4 regions of the Clostridium hominis genome follow, and region 4 is predicted to be linked to each of the others. Evidence: riboswitches for the same ligand, from Rfam matches in the RefSeq annotation. Region 4 holds a riboswitch; each other region holds the start of a gene.

Region 1 (8,226 bases), on a different contig from region 4:
TTTCAGATTTTGATATTAATATAATACTGAGTAATATATTAGATAATGCTATAGAGGGAGCATTAAGAGCTAAAGAAAAGAAAGTAGATATCAATATATATGAAAGAGATAATAATATTGTTTTTAAAATAAGAAATACATTTGATGGATACATAGAAAAATTCAATGGTAGTTATTTGACAACAAAAGAAGAAAATCTTCATGGCTTAGGGATAAATAGAGTAAATAAAGTTATTAGTAAATATAATGGAATGCTCTATATGAATGATGAGAATAATATTTTTGAAAGTAAAGTGATAATTCCTATAAAATAAATTACAGTAATTAACTTGATGAAAAATTATTAAATAGAACTACAAATAGGTTTGTACTATTTTTATTGAATATCTTATTTACTCGAGATAAAAGTTAGAATAGCTTAGATTAATATGTAAGTAATAGATTTGGTTTAACAAAATAATTATTTAGGATATAATAGAGCTATAATATATAATAAGGAGTAAGGAATATGGGGATTAAAATAGTAACAGATAGTACATCGTATATTCCAAGTGAATATATTGAAAAATATGATATTAAAGTAGTTTCTTTAAACGTTATTATGAATGGAGTAAGCAAAAGAGAAGTTGATATAGATAACAAATATTTTTATAAAGAAATGGATGAATCAAATGAGGTTCCTAAATCATCTCAACCTATTCCACAAGAAATGATAGATATTTTTAAAGGAATAGTTGAAGCAGGAGATTCTATAGTAGGTATATTCTTATCATCAAAAATGAGTGGAACCTATTCTACTGCAAATATGGTGAAGGAAATGATATTAGAAGAATATCCAAATGCTGATATACGCATACTTGATTCTAAAACTAATTGTATGCAAATGGGATTTGCTGCTATAGAAGCAGCAAAGGCTTCTGCTGAAGGAAAAAGTATTAACGAGGTAATATCTACAGCAGAGCATGTATTTAATAATAGTAGATTTTTATTTACACCAGAAACTTTAGATTACTTAAAGAAAGGTGGAAGAATAGGGGGAGCGGCAGCCTTATTCGGAAATATACTTCAAATAAGACCTATACTTACAGTTGTAGATGGTGAAACTTCTGTATTTAAGAAGGTTAGAACCAGAAAAAAAGTTATAGATGAAATAGTTAAAGAAGTATTAGTCGATATAAAAGCTAATGGGTTAGGTGATGTTATTGTTCATCATATAAACTGTGAAGAAGACGGTTTAAAGTTAGCTAAAGTTTTAGAAGAAAAACTATCTAGGAAAGTAGGTATACAATCTATAGGTCCTGTTATAGGGCTTCATGTAGGCCCAGGAAGTATAGGAATTGCATATTATACAAGAGCTTAATTAACTGAATATAAGATTTTTATCTAAAAAAGATTTTATAAAAAGTTCTCTAATATTTTTGGAGAACTTTTTTTCTTTTTGAATCATAAATAAATTATTAAAGGTGTATTAGAAATGTTTACAAAAATGTAATTTGAACAGTTAGTATGTTTGTGTTAAGTTTTCACTATACAATAATTGCCACATATGAAAGGGTAAAGTTAGTAATTATGAAAGTGGGAAGAGGTTAAATGTATTTATTGAATCAATTTTGGTCGCCAAGAAAGCTATATGAACCTTGTGGAATGTTTACTAATGGACATATTCAGCTATTACTATTAAGTATGTTTATATTAAGTATTCTACTATTTAAATCTAAAAAGATAACAGATAGTCAAATAATTAAGGTAACAAAGGTTTTTGCAGTACTTATTAGTGCTTTAGAAGTAATTAAAATTTATTTTAATTTTCACTATGGATATACATGGATAAATGCATGGTTTCCTATGTCGTATTGTTCTTTATTTATATATGCATTATGGCTAAGTGGATATGGAAAAGGAAAGTATAAGAAAATGGGGGAAGGTTTTATTGCTGGCGTGGCTATAGTAGCTGGTGGAACATATTTATTAATTCCTTCTACAGCATTAACTATGTACCCAGTATGGCATTATTTATGTATGTATAGTATGTTATTCCATACCTTAATGATTTATATGGGAATATTATATATTTGGAAAAAAGAAGTTAATTTAAATATGAGTATATATAAAATGTACTCGGCATTTTTTTTACTTTTTGCAGCAATAGCAATTACAATAAATAGTGTATTTGAAAGTAATTTAATGTTTCTTAGAGAACCTTCTAGTATTCCTGTTCCGTTACTTCATACATTATATAACAATAGCGAATTAGGATATACATTTTTAGTTTTTATTGTATATTTATTTATACCATATTTTGCAACTACTTATATAAGTAAAGCTATAAGGAGAGCGAAATTAAACAAACAGCTTGAGTATGATGAAGAAGTAGTAAGCTTAGTTAATTAGAATAAAAAGTCAAATCTATGATAATAAAGTAATGAATATTATATAACTGAAAAACCTAAAGCAAATAATAGATATTATCTATAATTTGTTTTAGGTTTTTTGTTTCCGGAAAATTACAATTAAATTTAAGAAAAAATGTGATAAGGATTTTGTTGCAGACTCAACATTCTGATGATATATTAGTATAGTTGTAAAAAAGATAATTACTGACAAGTTGAAAGGTTATAAGGAAGTAACAAAAATAACGTAAAAAAATTACTTGAAAAAGTATATAGTAACATAGATAAACAAAAGAGGAGGAGAAGTATGTCTAAGGAAAAGGATATATTAGGAACAGAGTCTATAGGTAAATTATTAATAAAGTATTCAATACCAGCTATTATTGGTATGATGGTAAATGCTCTTTATAACGTAGTTGACAGAATGTTTATAGGTAATATACCAGGGGTTGGGCCAATGGCTATAACAGGACTTGGCGTAACATTACCAATAATGACTATACTAGTTGCTTTTGGTACACTTATAGGAGTTGGTGCTACAACAAAAGTATCAATAAAATTAGGTGAAGGAAAAAGAGATGATGCAGAAAAGATTATAGGTAATTCTTTTACATTAACAATAATATTAAGTATTGTAATTACAGTATTTGGATTACTATTTCTAAATAACATATTAACTATGTTTGGAGCAAGTGAAAATACTATTGTGTATGCAAAAGATTATATGATTGTAATTTTAGCAGGTACAATATTCAATATGTTCTCAAGTATATTTGGTAACATAGTAAGAGGCGATGGTAATCCGAAGCTTTCAGCTGTTATTATGTCAGTAGGATGTATTACTAATATAATTTTAGATGCAGTATTTATATTTGTGTTTAATATGGGAATACAAGGAGCTGCAATTGCAACTGTAATAGCTCAAGCAATTTCAACAATATTAGGACTTATGTATTATTTAAGAGGAAAATCTAATGTAAAGTTTAAAAAAGAAAATTTAAAATTATACAAATCTAGTGTTACTGGAATACTAATAATTGGAGTATCCCCTTTTGCAATGCAATTAGCAACTAGTATAGTTCAACTTATATATAATTTCTCATTAAAAACATATGGTGGGGACTTAGCAATAGGAGCTATGGCAACTGTAAATTCAATAAGCATGATGTTTGTAATGCCTGCCTTTGGATTTGTACAAGCTATGCAACCAATAGTTGGATACAACTATGGAGCTAAGAGATATGACAGAGCTAAAAAGACATTAAAAATAAGTTTAATTGCTGCTACGATTGTATTCATAGCAGGATACTTATTAACTCAATTTACACCAGAAATGTTAGTTGGAGTATTTAACAAAGATCCTGAATTGATGGGATTAACAATAAATGGATTAAGAAAATACACTCTTGCAATGCCTGTAATAGGAATATCAATAGTAGGAACTTACTATATACAGTCAACAGGAAAAGCAAAGATGTCTATGTTATTAAGTTTATTAAGACAAGTAATAATATTGATACCTTTAATTGCAATATTGCCTAGATTTTTTGGAGTAAATGGTGCTTGGTTTGCACAACCTATTGCGGATGTTATAGCATCTGTTGTAACAGGAGTAGTTTTATTTAATGAAGTTAGAAGATATTCAAAAATTGAAGAAGATGAATTAATTGAAGAAGTAAAAGTTGCATAAATAAAAACGGACTACATCAAAGTTAAGGTAATTTTGATGTAGTTTTTTTGTAATAGGCTTAACTCATAGAAGATTGACAAATAATATAAGTAGATAAGAAAAAATAAGGCTGATATAATATTGCAGAGAATGTTTATTTAAAGGAGCAACCAGATGAAATTTTATTTAGCACCAATGGAAGGTATAACAGTACATATATATAGAAACTCTTTCGAAAAGTATTTTGGGAATATTGATAAGTATTTTACTCCATTTATAGTTCCTAATAATAGTAAGAGTTTAAAGACAAAGGAATTAAGAGATCTTTTACCGGAAAATAACAAAGGATTAAATATAGTGCCTCAAATACTTACTAATGACGCGGAAGGATTTATTACTACAGCTAGAAAGCTACAACAATTAGGATATGATGAAATTAATTTGAATTTAGGTTGTCCTGCAGGCACAGTTGTAGGGAAAAATAGGGGTTCAGGATTTTTAGCATTAAAGGATGAACTAGATAGATTTTTAGATGAAATATATAAGATGGATGATATGAAAATTTCCATAAAAACTAGGCTTGGTAAGAATTCACCAGATGAATTCTATGATATTATAAATATTTATAATAAGTATCCGTTAGAAGAACTTATAGTGCATGCTAGAACTAGGGATGATTTTTATGGAAATAAACCCAATTTTGAAATCTTCAAACATGGAGTTGAGGTAAGTAAGGCTCCTATATGTTATAATGGGGATATTTTTAAAGTTGGAGATTATAATAATTTTGTGAAAGCATTTCCAGAAGTAGACAATATAATGATTGGAAGAGGAGTATTAGCAAATCCAGGATTAGTTAATGAAATAAAGGGAATGCCTGGTGTTGACAAAAAGATATTAAAAGATTTTCATGATGAAGTATTCAATACTTATAGAGAGGTATTCCAAGAAGATAAGAACGCTATGTATAGAATGAAAGAAGTATGGGGTTACATGATTTATATGTTCTCAGATAATAAAAAATATGCTAAGAAGATTAAAAAGGCTCAAAAAGTAGCGGATTATAATCATGCAGTTGAAAGCTTATTTGCAGAGCAAGATATAATAAAGGGGTCCGGATTCTTTAGGGATTAAGTAAAAAGAACCAAGTTAGTATATTAGAGAATATATACATAACTTGGTTCTTTTTTATAAAGTCTTTTAATTATTTTTTATATATTTATTTGTAAAATCATAAATTGTTGTCCAATAAGTTTTAGGATCAACTTCAGAAGCTTTAGCATGTCCAGCATCTTTGATTGTTAACATTTCTTTTTCAGAGTTAGTAGCATTATAAAGTTCCTCCATCATAAAGTAAGGAACAAAATCATCTTGATCTCCGTGAATATATAGTATTGGAGTTTTAGATTTCTTTACTTGCTCTATAGCAGAAGCATCTTTTATTGAATAACCAGCTCTTATTTGACCTACTAAAGAGGAAATATTAAGAATTGGGAACTCTGGCAATGAGAACAAACTATCTAATTGATAGGCAAATTGGTCCCAAACTGATGTATAGCCACAGTCAGCAATTATTGCTTTTACATTAGTAGGTAGTTCTTCACCAGAGGTCATAGCTACTGTAGCTGCACCCATAGAAACTCCATGTAATACTATTTCAGCATCTTTATTATCTTCTAATATGTAATTTATCCAAGAGATAATATCTAATCTATCATCCCAACCCATTCCTATATAGGCGCCTTCGCTTGAGCCATGCCCTCTTAAGTCAGGTATTAAAACATTATATCCCATATCATAATATTTTTTAGCATATGAACTAACCCTTAAACCTTCACTTGTATAACCATGAACTGCTATAACCCATTTGTTTGATTCAGTTTCATTTTTTACTTGATAACTATGAAGCTTTAAATTATCTGAAGAAGTTATATATTCATCAGTATAGTTAGAGGCATTTAACAACCAATCAATATCGCCTTCTAATACTTGGCCACTTGTTGCTTCTTGTTCTTCAGGAGTTCCAAATATTATATCTTTAGGAGTATCAGGATTTAAAGCTAGATTATAAAAATAGTTTCCTATAAAACCTAATGATACTAATATTACAGATATAATAATACCTGAAGCTATTCCAAAAATCTTTTTTTTACTCATTTTACTCTCCTTTGTTGCAAACATTAAGAATGTCAAATTATTTGAAATAAGAATTTAAGTAATGATATTCTATCATGGTTAAAAGGTTATGTAAAATTAAATAATAGTGAACAAAAGATTAATAAATTTAGAGTGATAATATGGAATATATTGACCAATTAACTGATAGATGATAATATAAATTTAACAAAATAATACAGAGCTAGGGGAGCTATAATTTGGATAGCTGAGAAAAGAGCCATAACTTAAAGACCCTAATAACCTGATTAAGGTAATTCTTACGAAGGGAAGCTTTTAGTTAATATAAATGATATTAATTGGATTGGTTATAAGCTTTCTTACTTTTGTGAGAAAGCTTTTTGTTTTATAACTATAATTTAGCCTATAAAGAATTTTCTTTGCAACTTGAGGGGGAGCGCCCTGAGGTTGTTTAGGCAGAACAAATAAATAGCGAGGGAGCTCGTGTTTCGAGATGAGAGGTAGCTAGTTAGCTACGACCGATTAAAAAGGGGATTATGTCCTTTCTTTTACATGCTATTTATTTGTTAGAAATTATTCTTTTAGCAATATTTATTTTAAGGAAGGACAAGTCTTGATTTTATTAGTAATTAAGCAAAAGCTTAAAATAACAATGTTAAAAGGAGAAGTTAAGATGAGAAATAATTCAAAAGTATTAAGAACTGTATTTTTATCAATTATGGTAGCAATAGGAGTAGTAATATCTCCAATTTTAAGGATTGAGGGAATGTGTCCAACAGCTCATTTAATAAATGTTGTATGTGCTGTATTTATGGGACCATGGTATTCACTTTTATGTGCAACATTAATAGGTGTTATTAGAATGATGTTTATGGGAATACCTCCACTAGCATTAACTGGAGCGGTGTTTGGAGCATTTTTATCAGGCGTATTCTACAGAATGTCTAATGGGAAAATTATATTTGCTGTATTAGGAGAAATTTTTGGTACTGGAATTATTGGGGCTATAGTTTCATATCCTGTAATGACTTTCTTAGTTGGAAAAGAAGGATTAACAGCATTTTTCTATGTTCCAATGTTTGTTAGTGCAACTATTTTAGGTGGAGGTATGGCATATATTTTCTTAATAGCACTAAGAAAGACAGGAATGCTTGTTAAAATTCAAGACAGATTAGGTTGTGGAATATATGATAGAAAAAAAGTTTGTATTAAGTAAGTTAATAGAAATAAAAAATAGTGTTATACAAGAAAAGCCTCTGATACACTGCATAACTAATCATATAACAATTAATGATTGTGCAAATGTTGTTTTAGCTGTAGGTGGTAAACCTATTATGGCTGAACATTGTGATGAAGTTTCTGGTATTACAGCTTCAGCTAAATCATTAGCTGTGAATCTTGGGAATATAAGTGATAATAGAATGAAGTCAATTATGATTTCTGGAATAAGAGCTAGAGAAGAAGGTATACCTTCAATTATTGATATTGTAGGTGTTAGTTGTAGTAAATTAAGGCTAGGATTTGCACTAGAATTTATAGATAGGTGTAAACCAAGTGTTATTAAAGGAAATATGTCTGAAATAAAGGCAATCTATGGTCTTAATACAAGATCAAAAGGCGTTGATGTAAGTGAGGAAGATGTTACAACTGAAGATACTATTAAAAACAATATTGATATAGTAAGAGAGCTTGCAATAAAAACAAATTCAGTTGTAGTTGCATCAGGAGCTATAGATATTGTAAGTGATGGAAATGAAACTTACATAATTGAAAATGGATGTGAAGAGCTTTCTAAAATAACGGGAACAGGATGCATGTTAAATGTATTAATTGCTACCTGTATAAGCACTAAGGATATTATTAATGGTTCTATTCTAGGAACTGTAATAATGGGTGTTAGTGGAGAGTTTTCTAGAAATGCTAGAGGAACAGGCTCTTTTAAAATAGAATTATTAGATAATATTTCAACTATTAAAGTAGAAGAGATTTTAGAAAATATAAAGATAAGAATGGTGGGTAAAGATGAATTTT
Region 2 (8,226 bases), on a different contig from region 4:
TCCTAATCTTATTTCTTATGTTTACGATACTAAAATATTGGCTTATCCTGAAGGTGAAGTAGTTATAGAAGTATCAAAACTTATAAAGTCTGGAAAAACTTTCGAAGAAATAATCGAAGCTTTGCCTAAGATACGTGAAAAAATAACAGGGTACTTTACTATAGATACTTTAGAGTATTTAAAGAAGGGTGGAAGAATCGGAAGAGTAGCTGGAACTTTAGGAGAAATGTTAAATTTAAAACCTGTAATTACTACAGACGAAAATGGTGTATACTATAATATTGTTAAAGCTAGAGGTAGAAAACAAGCTTTATCAAAGCTTACAGATTTATTAAAATCTCATCTTTCTAAAAACAAATGTGATGTTACAGTACTTCAAGGTGGCTGCGAAGCTGAAGCTATAAAATATATGGAATCTTTAAAAGGCTTAGAAAATATTAATACTTTAAAACTTTCAGAAATAAGTCCTGCCTTAGGTGTACATGGCGGTCCAGGGTTAATGGGCTTCTGTGTAAAGATAGTTGATTAACAACTATGGCTGATTACGATTTTAGTAATATAGAAGATTTAAAAGCTGAAGAAAAAAGACTCCATGAAGAGTATAAGCAAAAACTTTTAGAACTAAAAAAAGTTCAAAAAGAAAAGGAAGCTGTTGGTCAAGTATTCGCCAAAGGACTTTTGCCTATATACGTTTTATATATATTAAGTATGGGTCCTACTAATGGTAATGATATAGCAACTAAGATAACTGAGAGAACTAAAGGCCTTTGGTCTCCTAGTACTGGTGGAATATATCCTTTATTAAAAAAGTTAGAAAAAGATGGTTTAGTTGTTGGTGAGTGGGATAACCCCAAAAAGAAAAATCAAAAGTTATATTCTTTGACCCCTATTGGAGAAAAAGAATTTTCTTATAGGAAATCTTTACTTAAACCCAAAATTGAAGAATCCTTAAAAGTATTTAGATTAGTTTATGGTGATTTATATTTATAAATTTTGCATCTAAGGGAAATCCTTAGGTGTATTTTTTTTGAAAATTACATAAACTACAACTAAGTTAACCAAGGAGGAACAAGCATGAAAGGAACTATTTTAGATTACACACCAACAGAAGCATTTATCTTATTAGAGGATGATTCAGTTGTTACTATACCATTATCTTCATTTACTCATACAACTCCAATAGGTAGTAATATAAGTTTAAGTAGACTATATAATGGTACATACAGTATTAATTATAAACCTTCAAAGATATATGATAAGTCTGTTGACTTTTTTTAACAGTTTATATAATATAGTTTATATAAGGTGCTAGGGGTGCCAAGTGGCTGAGAAATGATTTTATCATTAACCCTTCTTTACCTGATCTGGATAATACCAGCGTAGGGAAGCTATATACGGATTTATATTATTTTCGTTTAACTGGTACCTCTTGCGCAAAACAAGGAGGTATTTTTTTATGACAAATTTTCTAGCGACCTTATTAGAAAATATTAAAACACTATTTAGTAGTCCACTAACACTATTAACATTACTTGCATGCGGAATTTTACTAATTGCATTCATTAAATTTAAATCTATAAAATTTAATGCTCAACTTATGGCTAGAATTGGACTAGCTTTAGCCTTAGCTATTATTTTAGATATGATAAAGCTTTATACATTTCCTAATGGTGGTGGAAGTGTATCCCTTGGAAGTATGATTCCAATCTTTATAATATCATATGCTTATGGCCCATCTTTTGGTATATTTACAGGATTCCTTTTTGGCTTATTAAAGTTGATGATTAATCCCTATATATTAAGCCCAATTCAAGTACTATTTGATTATCCACTTCCATTTATGGCTGTAGGTATAGCTGCTTTCTTTAAGGATAAAAAATTAATTGGAGCTACTGTAGGAATGTTTTTAAGATTTGTATGTCATTTTATTTCTGGAGTTGTTTTCTTTGGCGAGTATGCTCCTGCTGGTATGTCTCCTATAATATACTCATTAGTAGTAAATGGTCCTGCTGTAGGTGTAGAACTTTTAATTTGTTTAGTAATATTGGCATTAATGCCTTTAAATCAGATATTAAAAACACTTAGACCTAGTTCAAATATAAATATATAAAAAAGATGCCTAATAGGCATCTTTTTTTAATCTACTGATATTGCAGTTACTGGACAGCTATCTGCTGCATCTTGTGTTTCGTCTTCTTTTCCTGCTGGAACTTCATCGACTATTGTATGTGCTTTTCCGTCATCATCCATATCAAATACTTCTGGACAAATTGATGGACACATTCCACATCCGATACAAGTCTCCTTATCTACGTTTGCTTTCATAATTATCACCTCTTATAAAAAAAATCACAATACTAATTTTCCCCAGATGATGATTTTTATGTATCAAATTTTTATATTTTAATATAATCCTTCAAAAATTAAGCTATATAAACTATTATCTTTTATATATTCTTCTGCTTTGCCTTCATTTACAGCTTCAGTTAGCTCTAAATTTATAGGTAACTCCCCTAATAAAGGTAAGCCTAAATACTCTGCATGCTCCTCAGATGACTTATTACTAAATACTTTTAGCTTTTTATCACAATCTGTACATACTATATAAGCCATATTTTCAATTAATCCCTTAATTCTTATATTCATCTTCTCGGCCATAGATACTACTTTTTTAACTATCATAGATACCATGTCTTGAGGAGTTGATACTACTACAAGCTCATATATAGGGAAGCTTTGCATTATAGTTAATGTTATATCTGATGTTCCTGGTGGCATATCAATTATTAAGTAATCTAATTCCCCCCAGTTTGTATCAGTAAACATTTGAGTAAGTACTCCAGTAACTACTGGTCCTCTCCATATTACTGGTTCATCTTCCTTAGGTATTAAAAGGTTCATAGAAATTAGTTTTATACCACTTTTAGTTATAACTGGCTCAAAGATAGCATTATTTTCATCTACAGCTATCATTCTAGCTCTTTGTTCATTTACACCAAAAAATCTTGGCATTGAAGGCCCCGTTATATCAGCATCTAATACACCAACTTTATATCCTTTTTTAGCTAAATTAACTGCTAAAATTCCTGATACTGTTGATTTTCCAACTCCACCTTTACCACTTATAACACCAATTACATTTTTTATTTGGCCATGTTTTATAGATATTTTTCCACAGCTATTTTCTTCAGATTTACTAGCATTACAGCTAGATTTACTTGGACATGTTGAGCAATTTCCCACTCTTCTCTCCTCCTTACCAATCTTTAGGTTTATTATTTACTTCGCTTACTTTAATATTCCATTCCTTAAATTCATTCACTGCAGTTATGAAATATTCATCAGTATATTTTTGTATTCTATCATTAACAGTTATCTTTGTTTTATAATTTGTACTGTCATATCCCCTATTTTTAACTGTTATTACCAAGTCAAACTTTTCATCATTATTTTCTACTAATTCTAAATTAGGAGCTATCTTTCTAGCCTTTTCTAAAAAGCTCTTTAAATCAACTGAAAATATATATTTTAAACATTCAATATCTCCTTGAATATTTATTCCAATATTATAGTCGCTTAATTTTACTTTATCTTTAAGAACATTTAATACATCTAAAATTGATTGATAATATATATAATCAAAATCTCTTGGCTTTCTTATAAATGAAAGGTTTTGTATTATTCCTTCATCTAGTCTCTTAGAAGCCGTAAATATTTCATTATCATTATAAAAATTACCTTCATCTGACCCAACAACATAGTAGAAATTCTTTACCTCTTCACCTATTTGAAACTCAAATATATAATCAGGTTCTAATGTTGATTTTGTTTCACTTACTTTGGCTCTTGATAATAATTGATACATATCTTTTATTGCACTATCTTCAGTTACAATAAATTTAAAACCAGGGTCTCTTGTACTTTGAATACTAATCTTATCCACATTATTATTATTTAAAAACTCAAAATAATCATTCTTTACACCCAATTTTTTTTCTATAGTTTCTATAGGTTTACATCCCCCTAAAATGGTTATCGTGATTAGAAAAATTGATAACAAAGCCACTTTTGTTTTTCTTGTCATTTTTCTCTCCTTTATGTACTTCTTAATTAAAGTAATTAGGAGAAGTATAAATACTTCTCCTAATTATAAATAATTATAATACTTTAATTAATTAATCGCAAACATTAATGTTATATCTTACCTACACATAATCATTATAAATTATAATAATTATATTATATGCTTAATATATCACCTAATTATTGCATAGGAACAACAACAGTTGAATTCTTATAATCGTAGAACATTAACCAACATCCAACATCGTCAACATCTTTGTCTTTTACCCATGTAACAAATCCTGTCTTTCCATCATAAGGTTGTTCATCTTTATCTTTCTTTCCTGGAACTCCATAAACTATATACTTTAAATTTCCTTCTGAATCGCATTTATATCCTAACATAAAATATCCATGCTTTTTAATATAAGGATAATAATTAAGCATAGGATAATATGCTAATGTATATTTATTATAATTAGACATATTACACATTTCATATAAGTCATTTACAGGAACCTTATACCATTTTGTAAATTTAACTTCCTTATATTTACCCTTACATCTTTGGAATCCATCTGATACAGCTTCAAAATACTCACCTATACTACCTCTTATATCAGAAACATCAGGGTCAAATTCCTTTACAGCTTCAATTTGTTCTTCATAATCCTCAAACTTACCTCTTAAGTTTTCTCTAGGAACATATGGAACTTCTTCTATCTTTGGTTCTTCTATCTTTGATTCTTCTATCTTTGGCTCTTCTACTTTAGACTCTTCTGTATTTACTTCTTCACCCCTAGGTTTCTCTTGAACCTCACCATCATTATCTTCCTTACTAATTGAAGAAATTTCTACAGGTTTATCATCGTCATCTCTCTTTTTATGTTCGCACTTTTCTTCACACTTATCTGATTTCTTTTCTGATTTTTTATCTGACTTTTTATCATCCTTACATTCATCTTTCTTAGGCTTCTTCTCCATAGTTGTTTGTTTATGTTCATTGCATTTTACAACCTTATAATTCTTCCAACTATCTGAAGGTTGCTCACTATTTAAAAATCCACACATAACATATATAGGTAGTCCATCTTTCATTTTCGCTAAAGCAGCCCCACATATCTTGTCAAAGCTAACTCCTAATCCACCTATATTCGATGCGTCATACTCTTTTGTCATTTCACACTTACCTGAATCACCTATTACTATTTTTCCAAGATCAATTATTTGTTTACAATCTTTCTTGCAACAGATAAGTATCATGTGATAATCATCAGTATCTTTTTTTAAGTTCTGAGCATAAAAAGAAACTTTGCACTTTTCTGCTCTTGCCTCAATTTTAGAATATCCTGATAGCGTTTTATCTGACGCATTAGAATATCCTCTCTCGTCTTCTTGCAATATTATAAAGTTTCTATACAATTTATTGTTGCTTGCCACTCTATAGAACCTCCAATTTATATAAATTCCATATATTATATGCATAGCATAGCCAAATATGTTAATAATTGAAAACGAAGAATTTATAATTATTAATTAAATTAAAAAGCCAGCATATGCTGGCCTTTTAATTTATTATATAAGAAACCGCATTAGCAGTTTCATCTTTAATTTTTAACTATTAAAGTATTTCGTTTATACAGTTAGATAGTGTTGCAAATTCTTGTATACTTAAAGTTTCTCCCCTTCTCTTAGAATCAACTCCAGCTTTTTCAAATGCTGCTTCTAACTTTTCCTTGGCAGGTCCAATGCTCTTTACACCATTCCATAAAGTTTTTCTTCTCATATTAAACGAACTTCTAATTATATCAAAAAATAACTTTTCATTATCTACTTTTACTTTTGGTTCATCAAGTTTATCTAATCTTATAACTATAGAATCTACCTTTGGTCTTGGTATAAAACAAGCTGGTGGTACTTTTCTAACAATCTTAGTATTACAATAATATTGAACTAACAGAGTTAATGCACCATAATCCTTGTTACCAGGCTCTGCATTCATTCTCTCTGCAACTTCTTTTTGAATCATTATAGTTAATGATTTAAATTTATGTTTTTCTTTTAATAACTTCACTATTATAGGGGTAGTAACATAATAAGGAAGATTAGCAACTAATTTTACACTTTGCTCATCACCTATTACTTCATCAAAATTTACTTTTAATGCATCATTATGTATAAGACTAAAATTAGGATATTCCCCCAATTCTTCAGTAAGTATCGGTATTAATGTATCATCTAGCTCTATAGCTACAACTCTTTTAGCTATTTTTAATAATTGAGCTGTTAATGTACCTACTCCTGGCCCTATTTCTATAACTAGATCTTCTGGTCCAACATCAGCTCCATCTACTATATCCCTTGGAACAGATTGATCTACTAAAAAATTTTGTCCTAAGCTTTTAGTAAATTTAAAATTATATTTTTTAACCAATTCAGCTGTTTTTACATCTTGTATATCCATCTATTTGCCCTCTTTTAAACTTTTATCTATTTTATTTATAGCATCTATAAATTCTTCTTTAGTAATTCCATAATTATTTAATCTTGATAACATTTGATTAGCATTTCCATATCCAATTCCAAGCTCTTTTCCTAACATAATTCTTCTTTCCTTAGAATTGTTATCTCCAGTAAGCTTAAAATAAATCATATCTTCATAATCAAATATTTTTTCCTTTACTTCTATAGTTACCTTAGCTCTGTTTAATGCCTCTATTATAACTTCAGGAGTTGCATTTTCTACGCCTATATCATCACCTTTAATTCCGTCTTCTTGTGCGATATAGGCATGCTTTATTCCTGGAACTCTTTTAGCTATTATCTTTCTTATTTTTTCTCCTGCAAAATCTGGGTCTGTAAGAACTATTACACCTTTTCTCTTTTGGGCCTCTTTAATTCTTGCTATTACTTTCGCATTAATTCCAAATCCACCAACTGCAATCATTTCTGCATCTACTGCTTGCTTTACTGCGGTAATATCATCTCTTCCTTCTACTACTATAACTTCTTTAATCAAAGTACTATCTTCCTTTCATAGTATATCTTATATTAATGTATCCCTATATCTCTATTATGTCAAACTTATAATAGCAAATAAAGTTTACCAAAAAAATTAAAAACTACATTTTATAATATAAACTTTATTTATATACACGTAAAAAGAGGCTAGTACAAACTAACCTCTTTTCTTTACCATTCTCCTGGATAAGCTAATATATATACAGGTACTCCATATTTTCTACCCCAACTGGTAGCATGGTCATAACTATTTACATATATATCAATTATACTCCCTTGAATAGCTCCTCCTGTATCTGCTGCAACAGCTTTTCCATAGCCCTCTACATATACTAATGATCCTAGCGGAATTACTCTTGGATCAACAGCTATAGTACTTATCCCATCAGGATTATAAACTGGAACAGTTCCAGTAGCGGTGATTCCATCACCTGTATAAGCTGTAGACTCACAATACAGAAGTTCTTTATAATCAAGAACCTCTCCACTTCTACTTGCGAAAGTCCTTCTTGTTCCTTGAACAATTATTTCATTAACAGGTTCAGCTACCACTTTAGAGCCTACTACTTCTCTTGAAACCTCTTTGCCATCTTTTTTTAGTACTTTATAAGTAATTTCCTTTTGTCCAGGAACCCCTTCTTGTCTAACTTCTTCAACACTTATGTCTAAACTTCCATCTTCTTCTGTAACTGTATCAAATTGAATTGTTTCAGTTGCCACTTCATTTACCTCTTCAACCTTAACTAATTTAATTTGTAAATTCTTTTGTATTTTTGTATCAAGATTAGGTTCAACCTCATCTATATTTTTTATAAATTCAATACCTTGTGACTTAAGCGCTTCGTATTCAGCTTCTAACATATCTTCTACAGTTGCTTCAGCTGTCAAAATTGATACTTCCTTATCCATTGTTGTTAACTGAACCTCTACAGCTTTTGTAATTGTTATCTTTTCGCCTTCTGATAATTTGTCTTCTAAAGCCGGTTGCACTTTGTCTTTTTCAGTAAGTTCTACGTCTTGATCTAATAATAGATCTTTAACAGTCCCTTTAAACGTTGTAACTTCTACTTCATTTCCATCTACAACTAACGTTACAGTTTTTCTCAGACTCGCTACAGATAATGCTATAACTACCGCCACAAT
Region 3 (8,226 bases), on a different contig from region 4:
GGTAATATTAGAGATTCATATTGATTATATTTAGTAAACTTTAGTGCTGAAAAGTCTGGAAGTCCACCGATATGATGAATAAACCTTTGAATATATAACTTCATTTCTAATGCACTATGCCATTCTTCAAAAGCAAACATTGTTCTCCAATATAACCAGAAGTTTGAGCTAAAGAAATCTTCTGTAAAAACATCTTCAATCTTCTTATCATATAAATCTTCATCTCTAGTTAAAAATAATTGAACAATTTCCATAGATGCTTTATCTGATAATCCAAATTTACCATCAGTATGAGCATCTTCTCCCCTATTTACTGTAGCTCTCATTAAAGAGTAGTTTGGATCTTTTTTATTAAGCCAATAATATTCATCTAATACAGATACTCCTTCGGTTTCTATTGAAGGAATTGATCTAAATAAATCCCATAAACATTCAAAATGATTTTCCATTTCACGCCCACCACGTATAATAAACCCTCTTTGAGCATCATTAATTCCATCACAAGCTCCACCTGGTAGATTTAGCTCTTCTAAAATGTGAATATGTTCCCCTTTCATTTGTCCATCACGAACTAAGAAACATGCAGCTGATAAAGATGCTAAACCTGCTCCTACAAGATATGCTGACTTTCTATCTACATCTGCTGGTTTTTCTGGACGAGCAAATGCTTCATAATTTCCATTACTATAATACATAAAAAATCCTCCCTCATATAATCATTAAATTTATATACTTATACTATTACTCTGAGAGAACTTCTTCTATAGACAAAATCAGTACTATGTCAAAGCTTTAAACATACCCTTAAAAGTGTATAAATTTTAGACAAACTCCATTATTTGTCTAAAATTAAAAACTCTATTAGACTAAACTTTGCATCTTAAATATATGCTAGTAAAATCTAATAGAGTTTTATTTCTATCTATCTCTTCTATAACTTTCTAAAGCTTTTTCAATATTACCTGAAATCAACATATTTAATCTTTCAATTATTTCAGCTGGTTCTTCCTTCATTCCTTTTCTAACCCACTCAAGTACAAGTCCTACAAATCCATATTTATAAAAATCTGCAATAAAAGACTTATCCTTATCTTTAACCGACATACCTTTAGCTTTTTCTTCTACTACTCCAATTAAAAGTAAATAAGTTTCATTATATAAATAACGTTCTAAGTATTCTCTACTTAGAGAGTTGTATGTATTAAGAACAAAAGATTTGTTGTCTAAGATATACTTAAATATTTCATACAGCCCTTCTTGCCATGTATCATAAGTTTTTTTATCCCCTATAGCTCTTGTTGCATCATTAGTATAAACCCACTCCAACAAATCATATATATCCTTAAAGTGATAATAAAATGTTTGTCTATTTACTTCACAATCTTCAGTAATATCTGTGACCTTTATCTTATCTAACGGCTTTTGTTCCATTAATTTTTTTATTGAAGCTTCAAAAGCTCTCTTAGTTGTTTGTGACATACATTTATCCAAACCTCCTTTTATAAATATTAGAAGTCCTAAAGATATTTTGTAGTAAATTTTATCCTAAAAAAAACTCTATATTTAAATTATTATATAAAATATGATATCACAAAATATATCCTTATACCTATCCATTTACATTTTAACTATAGTTTTTCATACAAATATTAATCATAAATATTGACAAATAATTCGTAATTTACTAAAATATCTATTGTATTAGTAATAGTTAACCTTAAGTTTACTATTACTAAACTTTTCCCAAATTTTTAATAGGAGGTTTTATGAATATTGCATTTTTACTAAGAAAATATTTATCTGTTGGATGGATGTAATTTAAAATTATTGGAGGTTTATTATGAATATTGAACAATTAGGAAGACACATTTTAGTGGAGTATTATAACTGTGATAAGGAATTATTAAAGGATCATGAAGCTATTGAAAGGTTTATGAATCAAGCCGCAAGAGAAGCTAATGCAACAATAGTAACTAGCTGCTTTCATAAGTTTAATCCATGGGGAGTAAGTGGTGCTGTAATTATACAAGAATCACATCTGACAATTCACACATGGCCAGAATATGGTTATGCATCAGTAGATTTATTTACATGCGGTGATAGTGTTAATCCATGGAATGGATTTAAGTATCTTGAGAAGGTATTATCTGCAAATAGAAGTGAATCGACAGAAGTTTCTAGAGGACTTGTGGACAAGATTAAAACTTTTGGTGATGGTCAATATGATCAATTAGTAATGTCCCATAAATTGGAGGTATAAAAAGATGAATATGGAATTATGGTATACAGAAAATCAAACCCAAAACGTTAATTTCTCAATGAAAGTAAAAAGTCATCTTTATTCTGCTCAAAGTGAGTTTCAAAAGATAGACATAATAGACACTTATGAATTTGGGAGAGTTTTAGTTATTGATAATTGGACAATGGTAACTGAAAAAGATGAATTTATTTATCACGAAATGATAACTCATGTTGCTCTAGCTACTAACCCAGAAATTAAAAATGTACTTGTTATAGGCGCTGGTGATGGTGGTACAGTTAGAGAACTTACTAGATATAATAATATAGAAAATATAGATATGGTTGAAATAGACGAGCTTGTAGTTAAAGCTTCTATTGAACATTTACCTTTTACATCAAATAAATTATCTGATCCTAGAGTTAACTTATACTTTGAGGATGGAATAAAGTTTGTTAAAGGTAAAGAGAACTTATATGATTTAATAATAGTTGATTCAACTGATCCTATTGGGCCTGGTGAAGGTTTATTCACAGCTGAGTTTTATACTGACTGTTATAACGCCTTAACAGAAAAGGGTATATTAATAAACCAATGTGAGAGCCCTTACTATTCTCATAATGCATATGAAATGAAAAGATCTTATAAAAAATTAAACAATTTATTTAGTATATGTAAGGCTTATCAATACCATATGCCAACTTACCCATCTGGTCACATGATTTTCTGTTTCGCCTCAAAAGTATTAGATCCTATTAAAGATTTAGACAGCGAAAAGTGGAATGAATTAGAACTAGAAACTAAATATTATAATACAGAATTACATAAAGGAGCTTTCTCTCTCCCTAACTATGTAATAAAACTACTAAATAGCGAGAATTAATCTTAAACTTATATTAATAAAACACTAAGCAATATAATTTTTATTGCTTAGTGTTTAGTAAATAATATAGGCCTTTCTCTTTTTAAAATAAGCTTATAAAACATAAATATCCTATTTCTAAAATAGGATCTCCAAATCCATCTTCAATAAATTCTATAACTGAATCGCTATTATTTCCAATAACTCTAGAAAAACATACAATATAATCTTTAATATCTTCTAACTTTATATTGTTATCGTCCCTTATAGAGTAATTTAAAAACACAGCATATCTAACTAATAAATATTCTATTATTATCATTTGAAGTGAAAGTGCTAATTCTTCAATATCATCACTTATACAACTACTTAAAACTTTAGCAATTATACAATTTTTAATTAACATATTATAATCTTCAAACTTATCTTTGAAAATTTCCCATTTACACAAAATATGCTCTAAATTTACTTCTTCAGCATAGTGTGAAATATCTTTTAATAGAATTTCTAACCCTGAAACCTCTTTATAATTTTCTATAATATCTAAAAATAAATTGTTTATCTCTTTAATAGACTCATATTTATTTATCTCTATATCATCATAAATATCTATAAGTTCTTTTAAATATTTATTATCTTCAAAATACTCAAATTCACTTAATAATAAATCTTCTGTAATTTCCTCATTATCTAAAATGTTTAATAACATCTGAAAACTTAAAATAAGTTTTTTATCTAACTCCAAATTATCTCTATTTATTATATTAACTATATTTTCTCTAATCTTAAGCTCTAATAAATCTTCATATGAACTTTCAAACCCATTGTTATCCATCTTTATTTCATTATCTATCTTACTTATAATCTCAACTACTTCTGGGCACGCACAAGACAATGAAATTTCTTTTATGCTTTCAAATCTATTCTCTACTCTAGGAAATGTACGACATGTTAAAGATAAGTATTCATCTCCCCTCTCTTTAACTATATTGCATAATCCTTTATGGTCAAGGAGTAAACATCTTTCGCTAGTTTCTTTATTTATTAGGTATTCTTTTTTTCTTCCACATTTATTTACTTTAACATTATTTAAAAGGCTATTATCCTCTATATTCTTCCACTTACTATAAGTTTCATAATCTATTGCAATATCCCAACCTTCACAACATGTAAAATTACATTTATCTGCAATACATTTAAACTTATCATAGTATGATATCTTTGATATATTTATTTCTTTATTCATATTTCAACTCCAATTATTATGTTTAATTTCTTAATTTTAACATAATAAATAGTAAAAATCCTTAACTTTCTTTTTATGAACTATTTTTAATTTTTTATAAATTTAAAGCTCTTAGGTATTACCTAAGAGCTTCAAAACATTTCTTTTAATTTCAATAAATTCTTTAGTTAAGGATATCTCCTCATAATTATCACGAGAAATATCTACTTTAACCTCACCTTTTATAATGGCTGGTTTTTCTGATATAACGTAAATTCTATCAGATATTAGGATTGCTTCATCAATATCATGAGTTATAAACAATATAGTTGAATTTGTTTTCTTCTTTAATCCTACTAACCACTTCTGTAATTTTCCTCTGGTTATAGAATCTAACGCTCCAAATGGTTCATCTAAGAGCATAATATCATTAGACGTTAAGTAAGTCTTCAATAAGTTTGCTCTTTGCTTCATCCCCCCTGATAGTTGACTAGGATATTTTTCTTGAAAACCTTCAAGTCCAAATATACCTATATGTTTTTCAACAATTTCTCTTGCTTCTTTTTTCTTCATCCCATTAAGAACTAACGGTATTGCAATATTATCTATAACCTTTTTCCATGGAACCATCATATCCTTTTGATACATATAACTAACATCCCCATTGATATTTAAGCTGCCACCATCAACTTCTGTTAATTTAGTTATAATATTAAATATAGTACTCTTGCCACTTCCAGAAGGTCCAACAATAGTTACTAACTCACCTTTATTAACATTAAAGCTAATATCTTTTAATATCTTCATACCATCATAAGATTTACTTATTCCATTTAATAGAATTTTACTTTGGTAAGAATTCATTAGTATAAGCCTCACTTGCTTCTAAATTTTTTTGAATCAATTCATTTTCTAATAAGAATTGAGTGTAGTTATTCCAAACACTATCCTTCATTTCTCCCCATCTAGATGCATCAGCTTTATATTCATTAGCTAAAAACTTTTGGCTTTCAATAGCCAGTTGTTCATCTATTTCTGGAACTGCCTTAACTAAAATCTTTGCTGATTCTTCTGGATTTGCAATTGCATATTCATATCCCTTTGATGTTGCTTCCATAAACTTTGATACCATATCACCTTTTTCTGAAAGCACACTTTCTGAAGATGCTATTATAGGCGTATAGTAATCTAATCTTTCATCTAACTCTCTAAGTGGTATATAATTAATATCAAAATTTCTTAATTTTGCTGATATATTTGTCCACCCTTCAAAAGTCCATTCAAAATCAATATTATTTTTAGTAGCTATAAAGAAATCTTCGGTTCCTACGTCTACTGTAGTTAACTTAGAAAAGTCTGAACCATTCTTTTCCATCACAGCCTTTAAAATAGCTTTTTCACTTGGACCACCGTATCCGCCATAAACTTTGCCCTCAAAATCCTTTACTGTTGTAATATTCTTTTCTTTAGGTGAAGCAAATCCTGAAGTATTATGTTGAATAATAGTTGCTATAGCTTTTACCGGAAGAGGATTATCTGAAGTTTTCGCATATGTTAAATCTTCTTGGTAACTCACAGCAAAATCTCCTTTTCCTGCTGATATTAATTGTAATGATGAACCTTCTGATGGTTGAATTATTTCAACATCAAGTCCTAAATCCTCATAATATCCAAGTTCTTTAGCTACATAAAATCCAGTATGATTTGTATTAGGCGTCCAATCTAATATTAGCTTTACTTTTTCTAATCCATTTCCCTCTGATTTTTCACTTTTAGCTCCGCATCCACCAAAAAATAAAGTAGATGCTAATCCTAATGCAATCAATGATATTATCTTTTTTTTCATTTTTAATTCTCCTACTCTTTAGTATATAATATATTATTTTTTTATTTTATTTTCCCTATTCCAAGGTGTTAATACCTTTTCAACTTTACCTATTATGTAAAACATAATCATACTCATAAGCACGATAACCACTATAGCTGCAAACATTTTATCTAAAGCATATGTGCTTCGAGCTCTTGTCATATATACTCCAAGTCCCTTATCTCCACCAAGCCATTCACCAATTACTGCACCCATAATACTATAAGTTGCAGCAATTCTAAGTCCAGAAAAGAAATTTATTATTCCATAAGGAAGCTTTAAGTGGAAAAATCTCTTTAATTTAGATGCTCCCATAAGTTTAAAATGATTAATTAAATCTTTATCTACACCTTCTAACCCATCGGAAATACTTATTACTATAGGAAAGAAACATACTATTACAACTACAATTATTTTAGGTAATGCTCCAAAACCAAACCATATTATAAATAGCGGTGCTAATGCTATAACTGGAACAGTTTGAGATATTATAAAAACTGGATAAATAGCCTTTTTCACCATTGGTAATAAATCCATAATTATTGCTAATATTAATGCTAATAATACAGCTATCCCAAATCCAACTACACTTTCAAACAAAGTTGCAATAATATGAGGCATCATTGCTCCAAAGTTTTCATAAAGAGCCTTTATTATGTCACTTGGTGCAGGCATTATATATTTTTCTATTTCTAAAACCTTAATTATTAGCTCCCAAATAATAATTAGTGATATTGAGAATATTATTGGCAAACTAATATCTAATATAGTTTTATTCTTTTTCATTTGCTTTACTCCTTTCATTTAGAATCTAAATTATTAGATGAAACATACTATTTAAATTTTGAATCTCACTTAAATAAAAAAACGTATAGTTTCCCTTCATTGAAAACTATACGCTCGATAATTCTTAAATAACTCTATATCTATTTACTATCTTCCTACGTTGGCATTATCCAAATCAGGTTATTATGGGTCGAATTTTCAATTCCTCTCAGGCTTAATAGCCTCCCCAGATAAGTTCTTTTATAAAATTTGTCTTTCACCTCATATTAAATGACTTTTATATATTTTGTCAATGATAATAATTATTAATTTAATATTCTATTAAAATTATCATAAATTATATTAATAAGCTCTTCTTCACTAATTTTCTTTATATGAGCTATCTTTTTAACAACATTTTTTATTTCACTTGGATATCCATATTCTCCACTAACCCACTCCAATGCAGTCGGTCCATCTGTTTCTACTAAGAGCTTATCTATTGGAATTTTCATTAATATCTTTTCAGTTAAATTTGAATATCCAATATCAACACTTATAGTAAAATAGCATCCTAATTCTATAAACTTTTCTAAAATCTCTAAAGGTCCACTATACCAATGTATTATTACCTTATTATATTCAAGCTTTTTAAGTGAATTATAAACCTCTTCCTCTGCATTTTTAGTATGAATAGATATGTATTTATTTCTTTTAGCACTTTCTTCTAAAATAAAATAATATATTTCCCTTTGCTTTTCATCTAAAGTTCTATCTTCTACCCATAAGAAGTCTAATCCAATTTCTCCAATAAGCTTACTTTCTTCTATATATGGAATTAATTCTTTTAGTTTGCCTTTAAAACTACCTACACTATTTGGATGTATTCCAAATGTCGGAATAATAAATTTACTTTTTTTACTATACTTTTTATTTAAATTATAACTATTAATATCCATACTATTAGCTAAAGTAATTATTTTATTTTCATTTATATCTTTTATTGCTCTATCGATATTATCATTATAAAAATCCAAATGATTATGAGCATCTATATACATACTTCTTTTCATTTTTTTATCTCTCTCAATTTCTATATCATTATTTTATTTATCTTCTTATTATATATATATTAAATCTAATTTTTTATAATATTAGTAAACATTAATAATTATAAGAAAATTCATACAGAAATCTGATTTAGTTACACAACTCTCTTCTAATACATCTTTCCTATCTTAATACTATTTACTTTTTCTTTTAATCTC
Region 4 (8,226 bases):
CGTTAACTGAAAAGCAATATGAGGCTATTCAAGAAATTTCAGCAGAAAATAATTATCAACTTCCAAAAGAAGATTTTAATAAGATAATGGGAAATAGTAATTTAATAGAAATTAATAAAGAAAATATAAAAGAAGAAAAAGATGTTCCTTTTATTAATTATAGATATACATTAGCTGGCTCAACTGGAAATGCTATTGTTTTAGATGACTCTGATTATAATGTAGTAAAAAGTATGATAAATGAAAACAAGAGTAAAAAGGCACATTTAATAAACTTAGATAATGGAGATAAGGCCTTTTGCGGACTAATAGATTATTTAAGAGAAAAGAACAGCTTAGACAACTCTTACTGGAATAATGGGAACCTTTGGGGAATAAGTGGTTATGATGAAAGAGCTAAGATAGAAGATTTTAGACCAATATATGTAGAAGAACTTGTGAGATTAAAAATAGAAGATAGTGGAATAATATTCTTTACAATGATATTTATAGGAATATTATTTATGATAGCAAATGGAGTTGTTTTATATTATAAGGTATTATCTGATATAGATTCTGAAAAAGAGAGAATAATTTCACTTAACAGAATAGGTATAACTACAAAAGAGATTGAAAAAATAATAAATAAAGAATTATCAATAACTTTCTTTGTACCATTATTATTTGGTGGAGGAATAGGCATGTATTTACTTTATATAATGGTATCTAATTCTGGAATGACTGAATTACTAATGAAGAAATCATTGCTAATATTTATTGATGGATTTATAATCCAAAGCATTTTCTATTTAGTAAGCAGGAGAAAATATACAAAGGAAATGTTAGCAAAATAACTTTAAAAAGTAGCATCTATAACTTGATTTGAGTTATAGATGCTACTTTTTTATCTTAGTTTAAAGCATTTATTTTTTCGTTAAGCTTATCATAAATATTTTCAATTATATATTCTTCAGTACAGAAGTCAGAAAGCTTATCTATTGGCAACCATCTAACTCCTTCAGTTTCTTCTTCATTTACAATAAGCTCTTCATTTTCATCAGCTTCTAAAAGATAAGTAACATTAAGATGAAGATGACTTGATACATAAGAACCTCTTTTAATATGACCATTAACAGTTATGACATCTAAAGAAAAGATATCATTAACAACGGGGGTTACGTTCTTTATACCGGTTTCCTCTTTAGCTTCTTTTATTGCAACATAAAGTAAATCATCATCACCATCAGCATGACCACCAGTCCAAGCCCATGAGTTGTATATTTTATGATAAATCATAAGAACCTTGTCTCTAGATTTATTTACAATATAACCAGAGCTAGTTATATGCATAACTGAATTTTCTCTAGTTAGTAAGTTGTCAAAACTAGAAATAGCACCTAAAATAAGTTCTTTATCCTTAGATTCTTGTTCATTATAAGGAATATAATCTTTTATATTATTAATCCAGCTCAAAATAAGTACCTCTATATATCTAATAAATTCTTTTTGTAGTTAGAATAAAGATTTCTTAAAAGGCTCATCTTTTCGTCTAATTCTAGGGAAAGATCAGATGCAACTTGAAGATTATTTGTAGCAAGGGCAGTTTTAATTCTTGTAAATAAGCTCTTAGTTGTATAAGTATCTTTCATTATATAGTGTCTTAAATCATTTATTTTCATCCAATTAGAAACATCTAAATCAAGAGCCCTATCTAAAGAGTGTAGGCATTTACACATTCTAACTTCATCCATATATCTGTTTATAGTTCTATTTCCAATTTCAGTCATCCATCTTTCAGTCATAGCTATTCTAAAACTATTTATTAAGCTATCATTCATTACATTATTTCTTTTTAAGATATTTAATTTTTCAGGATATAAATCTAAAGCTGAAATATTTTCAATAACTGTTCTTGGTGGATTCCCAAAGTATTTTACTATTTCTTCATCAGAGAAATGTTCAAATACATCTTCTTCTGTTCTATAAGCTCTATCAGTCTCTAAATATTCAGCTTTTTCACCAGAGCCTTTAGATAATTCAGCTAATAATTCATCTTGAGTTTTATTATTATTAACAGCATAAAGCATACCATCTAACATAGCCATATAAGAAACAGCCATAGTTATATATGTGTTTGAGTGTGGATTAGGTGAACGAAGTTCAAATCTTGTTGCTAAAGGATTTGATAAATCTCTTATTAATCCAATAAGTATAGTTCTATTTCTTGAAGGATTATCAGGACTTAAACCTAATGAAGTAACTATACATACAGGTGCTTCAAAGCCAGGTTTTAACCTCTTAAATGAAGTATTAGTTGAAGATATAAATGGGTTCATAACTTCATAATTTTTAAGAACACCCATTAGAGCTCCATAACCTATAATTGATAAGAAATGATTTTCATCAGTGTGGAATAGATTAACTCTCTTACCGTTTTTAAGTTTTAAACTTATTCCTAAATGAGTGTGCATTCCAGATCCAGCAACACCTTCTAATGGCTTTGCTGAGAAAGTAACTTCAAGACCATTTCTTCTAAATGTTTCTTGAATTAATATTCTTATAAATAACTCGTTATCTGCAGCTTGTACAGCATCTGAGAATTTCCAGTCGATTTCAAGTTGTTCCATTATGTGATTAAAGTTACCTGAAGAATCAAGCTTAGCTTTAACACCACCAACTTCTTTATGGCCCATTTCAGGTTCAAAACCATATTCGTCCATTAAAAGTAAGCATTCTTCCATAGCAGTACGAACGGCACCTTTAGTTCTAGTCCAATATTGTTCATGAAGAGCTTGAGATGTATGTAGTTCTTCAATTTCTGCTATATTGTTTGGAGTCTTAACCCAAAACTCTAATTCAGTAGCAGAAGTTATAACTATTTCTTCAATATCATCCTTTGAAATTTTATAACTAGCTAAAATTTCAGGATTAGAATTAAATATTGTCCATAAATTTTCTTTGAAAGTAGTAATTGCTGATTTTAAGATATTTCTTGAATCTACTGCAACATCATTGTGTAATAGGAAGCAAGGGATTCTTAAAGTTCCTATCGGTTTATTACAGATTGGATCAATAAAATCATAGTTATAATCAACGAACCAATTACAATTTAAGTCAGCAACCATATCTACTTTTGCATTATTTAAAGTAGCTATACCAGGAAGTACAACTGAAGAACCATCAGTTTGAACAGCTACTCCATTTAAAAAAGTATCTATATCATCTAAGAAAAGGCTTACAGGAATTTTTTCGTCTGTATCATTCCCTGAAAGATCTACTCCTACAAGTGATACAAATTTTATTTGTGGATGAAGAGTTAAAATAGACTTTAAGTCCTCAACGGAGTGTTTATTTTTAGGTATTGTATAAAGTAAATCTTTAATCATAAATTATTATTCAATAATATTAAAAAAGTTATCAGAAATATTATTGAAAAATCTTCACATCCTTTCGATAATAAGTCGTACAAAATAATAAAAAAAATATTTATCGTTCGTAATTGGTATAATGAAATTTTATTATAAGTAAATAACACTGTCAATAAAAATGTAATTTTTTGATGGATAAGTTAATTATTAAATATTATAATTATTATATTGCTAATTCTTTAAGGAGTGAAGATATGAAGGAACAAATCATAAGAAAAATATTTAAGTGGTATAATATTGTGTGGGTATATTGTATAAAGGGGGAGGATATAGATGGAGTTTCCAACACATATTGTAGCAGCAGGAGCTTTAGTTACAAATGATAGAGATGAGGTTTTACTTGTAAATAACCCACATAGAGGATGGGAGTTTCCAGGTGGGCAAATTGAAAACGGTGAGGATTTAATAGAAGGTGTCACAAGGGAGGTATTTGAGGAATCTGGAATTAATATTAAGGTTAATAAGTTAGTAGGGGTATATTCAAATACAAAATCATATTTAGGATGGGATAATAAAACTATAGTTCCGACAAAAGTTATATTTGATTTTTTAGCAATAGCGATAGGTGGACATTTAAAGTGTAGTGATGAAAGTGTAGAGGTTGGTTGGTTTGCTAAAGATGAAATGTTAAAAATGATAAGAGAACCATGGCTAGTAGATAGAGCACGAGATATGCTTTATTTTGATGGGAATATTAGTTATAGAGTTTATTCAAGTAGACCCTATGAAATATATAAAGAAAGAGAGTTTTAATTAGTATATAAATATAGTTCGATAAATATTAGGTCTTAAGTTGAGCTCTAGATATATAAGTTATGAAATTAAATAATAGAAATATTATATAGTGGTTTGACAATTTGTAACAAAGTAATATAATAAAAGTATAAAATAATAGAATTTGCTAGGGGTGCCTTATTTAGGCTGAGAGATAGTTTTGCTATTAACCCTTGTACCTGATCTGGATAATACCAGCGGAGGAAAGCATCGTAGTATATTAAAATAAGTAATAGTATTTTTGTATATAAGTATAGCTATATTCTGCTGGAATATAGCTTTTTTTTTATTTTCCTAAAATTCTATCAAGATCAGGTGAAGTGAGTGCTAAAAATATTAGGAGGATTTTATAAATGAGAAACTACAGAATACCAACATTAACAATTGCAGGATCGGATTCATCAGGTGGTGCAGGTGTACAAGCGGATTTAAAAACTTTTAGTGCAATAGGAACTTATGGAATGAGCGTTATTACAGCTATAACTGCCCAAAATACACAAGGAGTATTTCTTGTAGAGGATTTAAGTAAAGAAATAATTGAGAAACAAATAGAGGTTGTCTTTGAAGATATAGAGCCAGCAGCTGTAAAAATTGGTATGGTATCTAGTCCGGAGATAATAAATAGCATTGTAACTAGTTTAAATAAGTATAAACCAAAGTATTTAGTTGTAGATCCAGTTATGATATCTAAAAGTGGATATTCATTATTGAAGCCAGAGGCTAAAAAGAGCTTAATTGAAGAGTTAATTCCTAGGGCATATGTAATAACTCCAAATACTCTTGAAGCTGAAGAAATAGTAGGAATTAAGATTAATACAGTTGAAGATATGAGGGAGGTTGGACAAAAAATATTAGAATTAGGGCCTAAATATGTTCTTATGAAAGGTGGGCATCTAGAAGGTGATGCTGTTGATGTATTAATTGGAAAGAATATTTTTGAAGTGTACAAGCAAGAAAGACTGGAAAGAAAAAACACTCATGGAACAGGATGTACATTGTCATCGGCTATAACATCACACTTAGCTTTAGGATACGATATAGTAGAGGCTGTTAGATTAAGTAAAGAGTACATTACAGAAGCTATAAGGCATAGTTTTGATATAGGAAAAGGTGTTGGTCCAGTAAATCACTTTTACAAATTCAATGAGTAAAGTGCTAAGTAATAATTTGATTTGTTGATAATTGAAAGATGTTAGGAGAGTTAAGTAAAATGAAATTTTCAGAAGAGTTATTTGAAGAAGTAAAAGAATTATGGAACAAGTATTTACAGCATCCATTTGTAAAGGGGATAGGTGATGGAACTTTAGATAAAGATAAATTTAAAAAATATCTTATACAAGATTATTTATATTTAAAAGATTATGCAAAAGTTTTTGCTATGGGATTAGTAAAGGCTAAGACTATGAAAGAGATGAAGTTTTATTGCGAAGCTATTAAGGGGACATTAGAAGATGAGACTCAAGTTCACACTAATTATTTAAGATATTTTGGATTAAGTGATGCAGAGGTAGAGGGATATAGATGTGAGCTAACTACAGCTAGCTATACTAATTATATGTTGGGAATAGCAACTAAAGGTGACTCTAAGGAAATCGCAATGACTATAATGCCTTGCACTTGGAGTTATTATTATATAGGTAAAAATTTGTTTGATACATATAGTGATACCTTAGAAAGTAATTTTTATAAACCGTGGATAGAAGAATATTCATCAGTTGAATTTAAAGAATGTGCTAATGCATGGATAAATTATATAGATTATTTATGTGAAAATATTTCTAAGGAAGAAAAGGAAGAATTAAAGGATATATTTATAAAATCAAGTTTATATGAGATGGAGTTTTGGAATATGGCTTATGGAGAATAAGATAATTTAAGGAGGAAGTATATTGATAACTATTATAGGAATAGCATCAACTATTATATTAATTTTATATTTAATAGATTTAAAGAAAAATCCAATAAGTACAAAACAAATGGTAGTTATAGCAATGCTTAGTGCTATAGCATTTATTTTAAGTTTAATAGAATTTATTAGATATCCTCAAGATGGAGGGATATCGTTATGTTCAATGATGCCAGTTATGCTATTATCATTGCTGTATGGAAGAACAGCAGGACTTACTGGGGGGATAATTTTTGGATTACTATCATTACTAAATGGAGCATATGTAGTACATCCTGTTCAATTTTTGTTAGATTATATCTTTGCAACTATGGCACTTGGATTAGCCGATGTATTTGGGAGTGAGAGTAAAGTTAAAGCAATAATGGGATCATTATTAGCAGTCATCGTATCAGTGTTTGTAAGCTTTTTATCAGGTGTTGTATTTTTTGGAGAGTTTGCACCGCCAGGCATGGGAGTAGCATTATATTCATTCTTATATAATTTTACCACTGCCGGGGTAGAAGGGATTTTATCAATTGTAGTAATAGCTTTCATTCCATTAGAAAGATTTAAAAAGCAAATTTCTACTGAAAGTAAGGTGGCATAAATAAAAACAGAACAATTATATAAAAATAAGGCTGTTTTTATACAGCCTTATTTTTATGCATCAATGTGAGGAACATTTCTTTCTATTAATCTCATAAAGTTTTCAGGAGTCACAATTTGTACTTTAGAATTTTTTATATAAGAACTATTATTAGTACTAATTAAATTATTAGCACTAATAATAGAGTTTGATGATGTATTTATAGATTTATCATTTTTACATTTGTTATAAAAATCATTTAGAAAAGTATATCTACGTTCCATAAAAAAGTCTATGGATTCTTTTGGATTTAAGTTAGCTAGCAAAACTTGACGTGCGATTATATCATCTAAACTTGCATTATCATAATTTTTCATAATATCATACATAATCATGAAAGTAGTGGTTCTACCTATACCAGCTTTGCAGTGAAAATGAAGCCAAGTATTTTCAGGAAGTTCACTTACAAAAGATACAAAGCGGTTAACCATATCTTCATTTGGCAATCCACCATCAGTTACCGGAATACGAAAATAAGATAAGTTTTTAGCTTTAGTAACTTCTTCTTCATTTTGAACTACTTTAGGAATAATTTCTTTATTATTATTATAAAAGATTAATGGTTCGCCTATTTTAATTGATGATAAATCTTCATTTTCTTTATTTATAACCTCATTGTATGTAAGACCTTTATTAGCACTATTATTTGAATTAGCAAAACTAATAGCAAATCCATTAATAAATCCATGAGATTCTTCTCTCAAGTCTATATCAACTATATTAAAGTCATTATTTATATTTTCTTTTAATAAAGGAAGGTTAAATTCGGTAAATTGCTCACTACCAGAAATATTTAAAGTATCTAATCCTTCTAAATTTAAATAGTTAATATTCTCAATAGAACTTAAATCACTAGTTTTACGAAAATTTTTTGGGAGAGTTTTTGTATTGCTTGAATCTTCTTTAATATTCACATCTAGCATAGCTTTAGGTGAATATGAAAATAGCGTAAAGATAAACAAGAAAGATATTGCAATTAGAAAACTGTTTTTGATCGACTTCATCATTTGTAAATCCTCCAAATTAATATGTTAATAATTATTATGGTTACTCAATGGATAGTAGTTTATTCAATATATAGATAATAAAATTTTATAGAATCTCAAAATAAATAAAGTGTTCTAATATTATATGAAGTCATATTATATAGTGATAACATTTTTAGGAGGAGTTGAATTATATGGATAAAGAGCTTGAATCAAATATAAGTTATACTATATGTTATGCATTACGTCACGAGCCATGGAAATTTAAACTCGAGTTAGATGAGAATGGTTTTTGTGAAGTAAATGATTTATTAGAAAGTTTAAAGAGTTATTATGAGAATATTACAGTGTCAGATATTGAATACATTGTTAAGAATGATGTAAAAGGAAAGTTTCAGTTAATAGAAGGAAGAATAAGAGCCGTTTATGGACATTCTTTTGAGAGAAGAATTATTTATGATGAAATTACTCCACCTAATATTTTATATCATGGAACAACTTTGGAAGTTTATACTGAATTTATAT

The links. Region 4 has a riboswitch for thiamine pyrophosphate ahead of thiD (bifunctional hydroxymethylpyrimidine kinase/phosphomethylpyrimidine kinase). Riboswitches for the same ligand answer to the same signal wherever they lie in the genome.
Region 1: linked by a shared signal. The riboswitch ahead of thiW (energy coupling factor transporter S component ThiW) and the one ahead of thiD (bifunctional hydroxymethylpyrimidine kinase/phosphomethylpyrimidine kinase) in region 4 are both predicted to bind thiamine pyrophosphate.
Region 2: linked by a shared signal. The riboswitch ahead of thiT (energy-coupled thiamine transporter ThiT) and the one ahead of thiD (bifunctional hydroxymethylpyrimidine kinase/phosphomethylpyrimidine kinase) in region 4 are both predicted to bind thiamine pyrophosphate.
Region 3: linked by a shared signal. The riboswitch ahead of H8S20_RS03030 (ABC transporter permease) and the one ahead of thiD (bifunctional hydroxymethylpyrimidine kinase/phosphomethylpyrimidine kinase) in region 4 are both predicted to bind thiamine pyrophosphate.

What each region holds. Positions count from the first base shown of each region.
Region 1 is NZ_JACOOO010000004.1:270,097-278,322, reverse strand. It holds gene H8S20_RS03080 (sensor histidine kinase) at 1-314, shown strand, start outside; gene H8S20_RS03075 (DegV family protein) at 509-1,360, shown strand; gene H8S20_RS03070 (TMEM164 family acyltransferase) at 1,591-2,391, shown strand; gene H8S20_RS03065 (MATE family efflux transporter) at 2,698-4,080, shown strand; gene H8S20_RS03060 (tRNA dihydrouridine synthase) at 4,234-5,193, shown strand; gene H8S20_RS03055 (alpha/beta hydrolase) at 5,260-6,216, opposite strand; TPP riboswitch at 6,411-6,522, shown strand; gene thiW (energy coupling factor transporter S component ThiW) at 6,869-7,411, shown strand; gene thiM (hydroxyethylthiazole kinase) at 7,416-8,226, shown strand, end outside; gene thiE (thiamine phosphate synthase) at 8,218-8,226, shown strand, end outside.
Region 2 is NZ_JACOOO010000031.1:84,707-92,932, reverse strand. It holds gene H8S20_RS13715 (DegV family protein) at 1-529, shown strand, start outside; gene H8S20_RS13710 (PadR family transcriptional regulator) at 535-990, shown strand; gene H8S20_RS13705 (hypothetical protein) at 1,075-1,278, shown strand; TPP riboswitch at 1,301-1,403, shown strand; gene thiT (energy-coupled thiamine transporter ThiT) at 1,457-2,110, shown strand; gene H8S20_RS13695 (ferredoxin) at 2,137-2,325, opposite strand; gene H8S20_RS13690 (Mrp/NBP35 family ATP-binding protein) at 2,404-3,243, opposite strand; gene H8S20_RS13685 (YhfM domain-containing protein) at 3,257-4,084, opposite strand; gene H8S20_RS13680 (DUF7922 domain-containing protein) at 4,264-5,502, opposite strand; gene rsmA (16S rRNA (adenine(1518)-N(6)/adenine(1519)-N(6))-dimethyltransferase RsmA) at 5,684-6,526, opposite strand; gene rnmV (ribonuclease M5) at 6,527-7,081, opposite strand; gene H8S20_RS13665 (resuscitation-promoting factor) at 7,255-8,226, opposite strand, start outside.
Region 3 is NZ_JACOOO010000004.1:261,287-269,512, forward strand. It holds gene H8S20_RS02995 (oleate hydratase) at 1-695, opposite strand, end outside; gene H8S20_RS03000 (TetR/AcrR family transcriptional regulator) at 919-1,479, opposite strand; gene speD (adenosylmethionine decarboxylase) at 1,841-2,260, shown strand; gene speE (polyamine aminopropyltransferase) at 2,271-3,122, shown strand; gene fliB (flagellin lysine-N-methylase) at 3,205-4,347, opposite strand; gene H8S20_RS03020 (ABC transporter ATP-binding protein) at 4,459-5,190, opposite strand; gene H8S20_RS03025 (ABC transporter substrate-binding protein) at 5,171-6,172, opposite strand; gene H8S20_RS03030 (ABC transporter permease) at 6,206-6,979, opposite strand; TPP riboswitch at 7,115-7,218, opposite strand; gene H8S20_RS03035 (TatD family hydrolase) at 7,285-8,031, opposite strand; gene thiE (thiamine phosphate synthase) at 8,178-8,226, opposite strand, start outside.
Region 4 is NZ_JACOOO010000041.1:18,971-27,196, forward strand. It holds gene H8S20_RS17060 (FtsX-like permease family protein) at 1-833, shown strand, start outside; gene H8S20_RS17065 (NUDIX hydrolase) at 889-1,452, opposite strand; gene H8S20_RS17070 (type I glutamate--ammonia ligase) at 1,464-3,365, opposite strand; gene H8S20_RS17075 (NUDIX hydrolase) at 3,681-4,160, shown strand; TPP riboswitch at 4,301-4,404, shown strand; gene thiD (bifunctional hydroxymethylpyrimidine kinase/phosphomethylpyrimidine kinase) at 4,535-5,332, shown strand; gene tenA (thiaminase II) at 5,392-6,048, shown strand; gene thiT (energy-coupled thiamine transporter ThiT) at 6,068-6,676, shown strand; gene H8S20_RS17095 (fused DSP-PTPase phosphatase/NAD kinase-like protein) at 6,730-7,722, opposite strand; gene H8S20_RS17100 (RNA 2'-phosphotransferase) at 7,896-8,226, shown strand, end outside.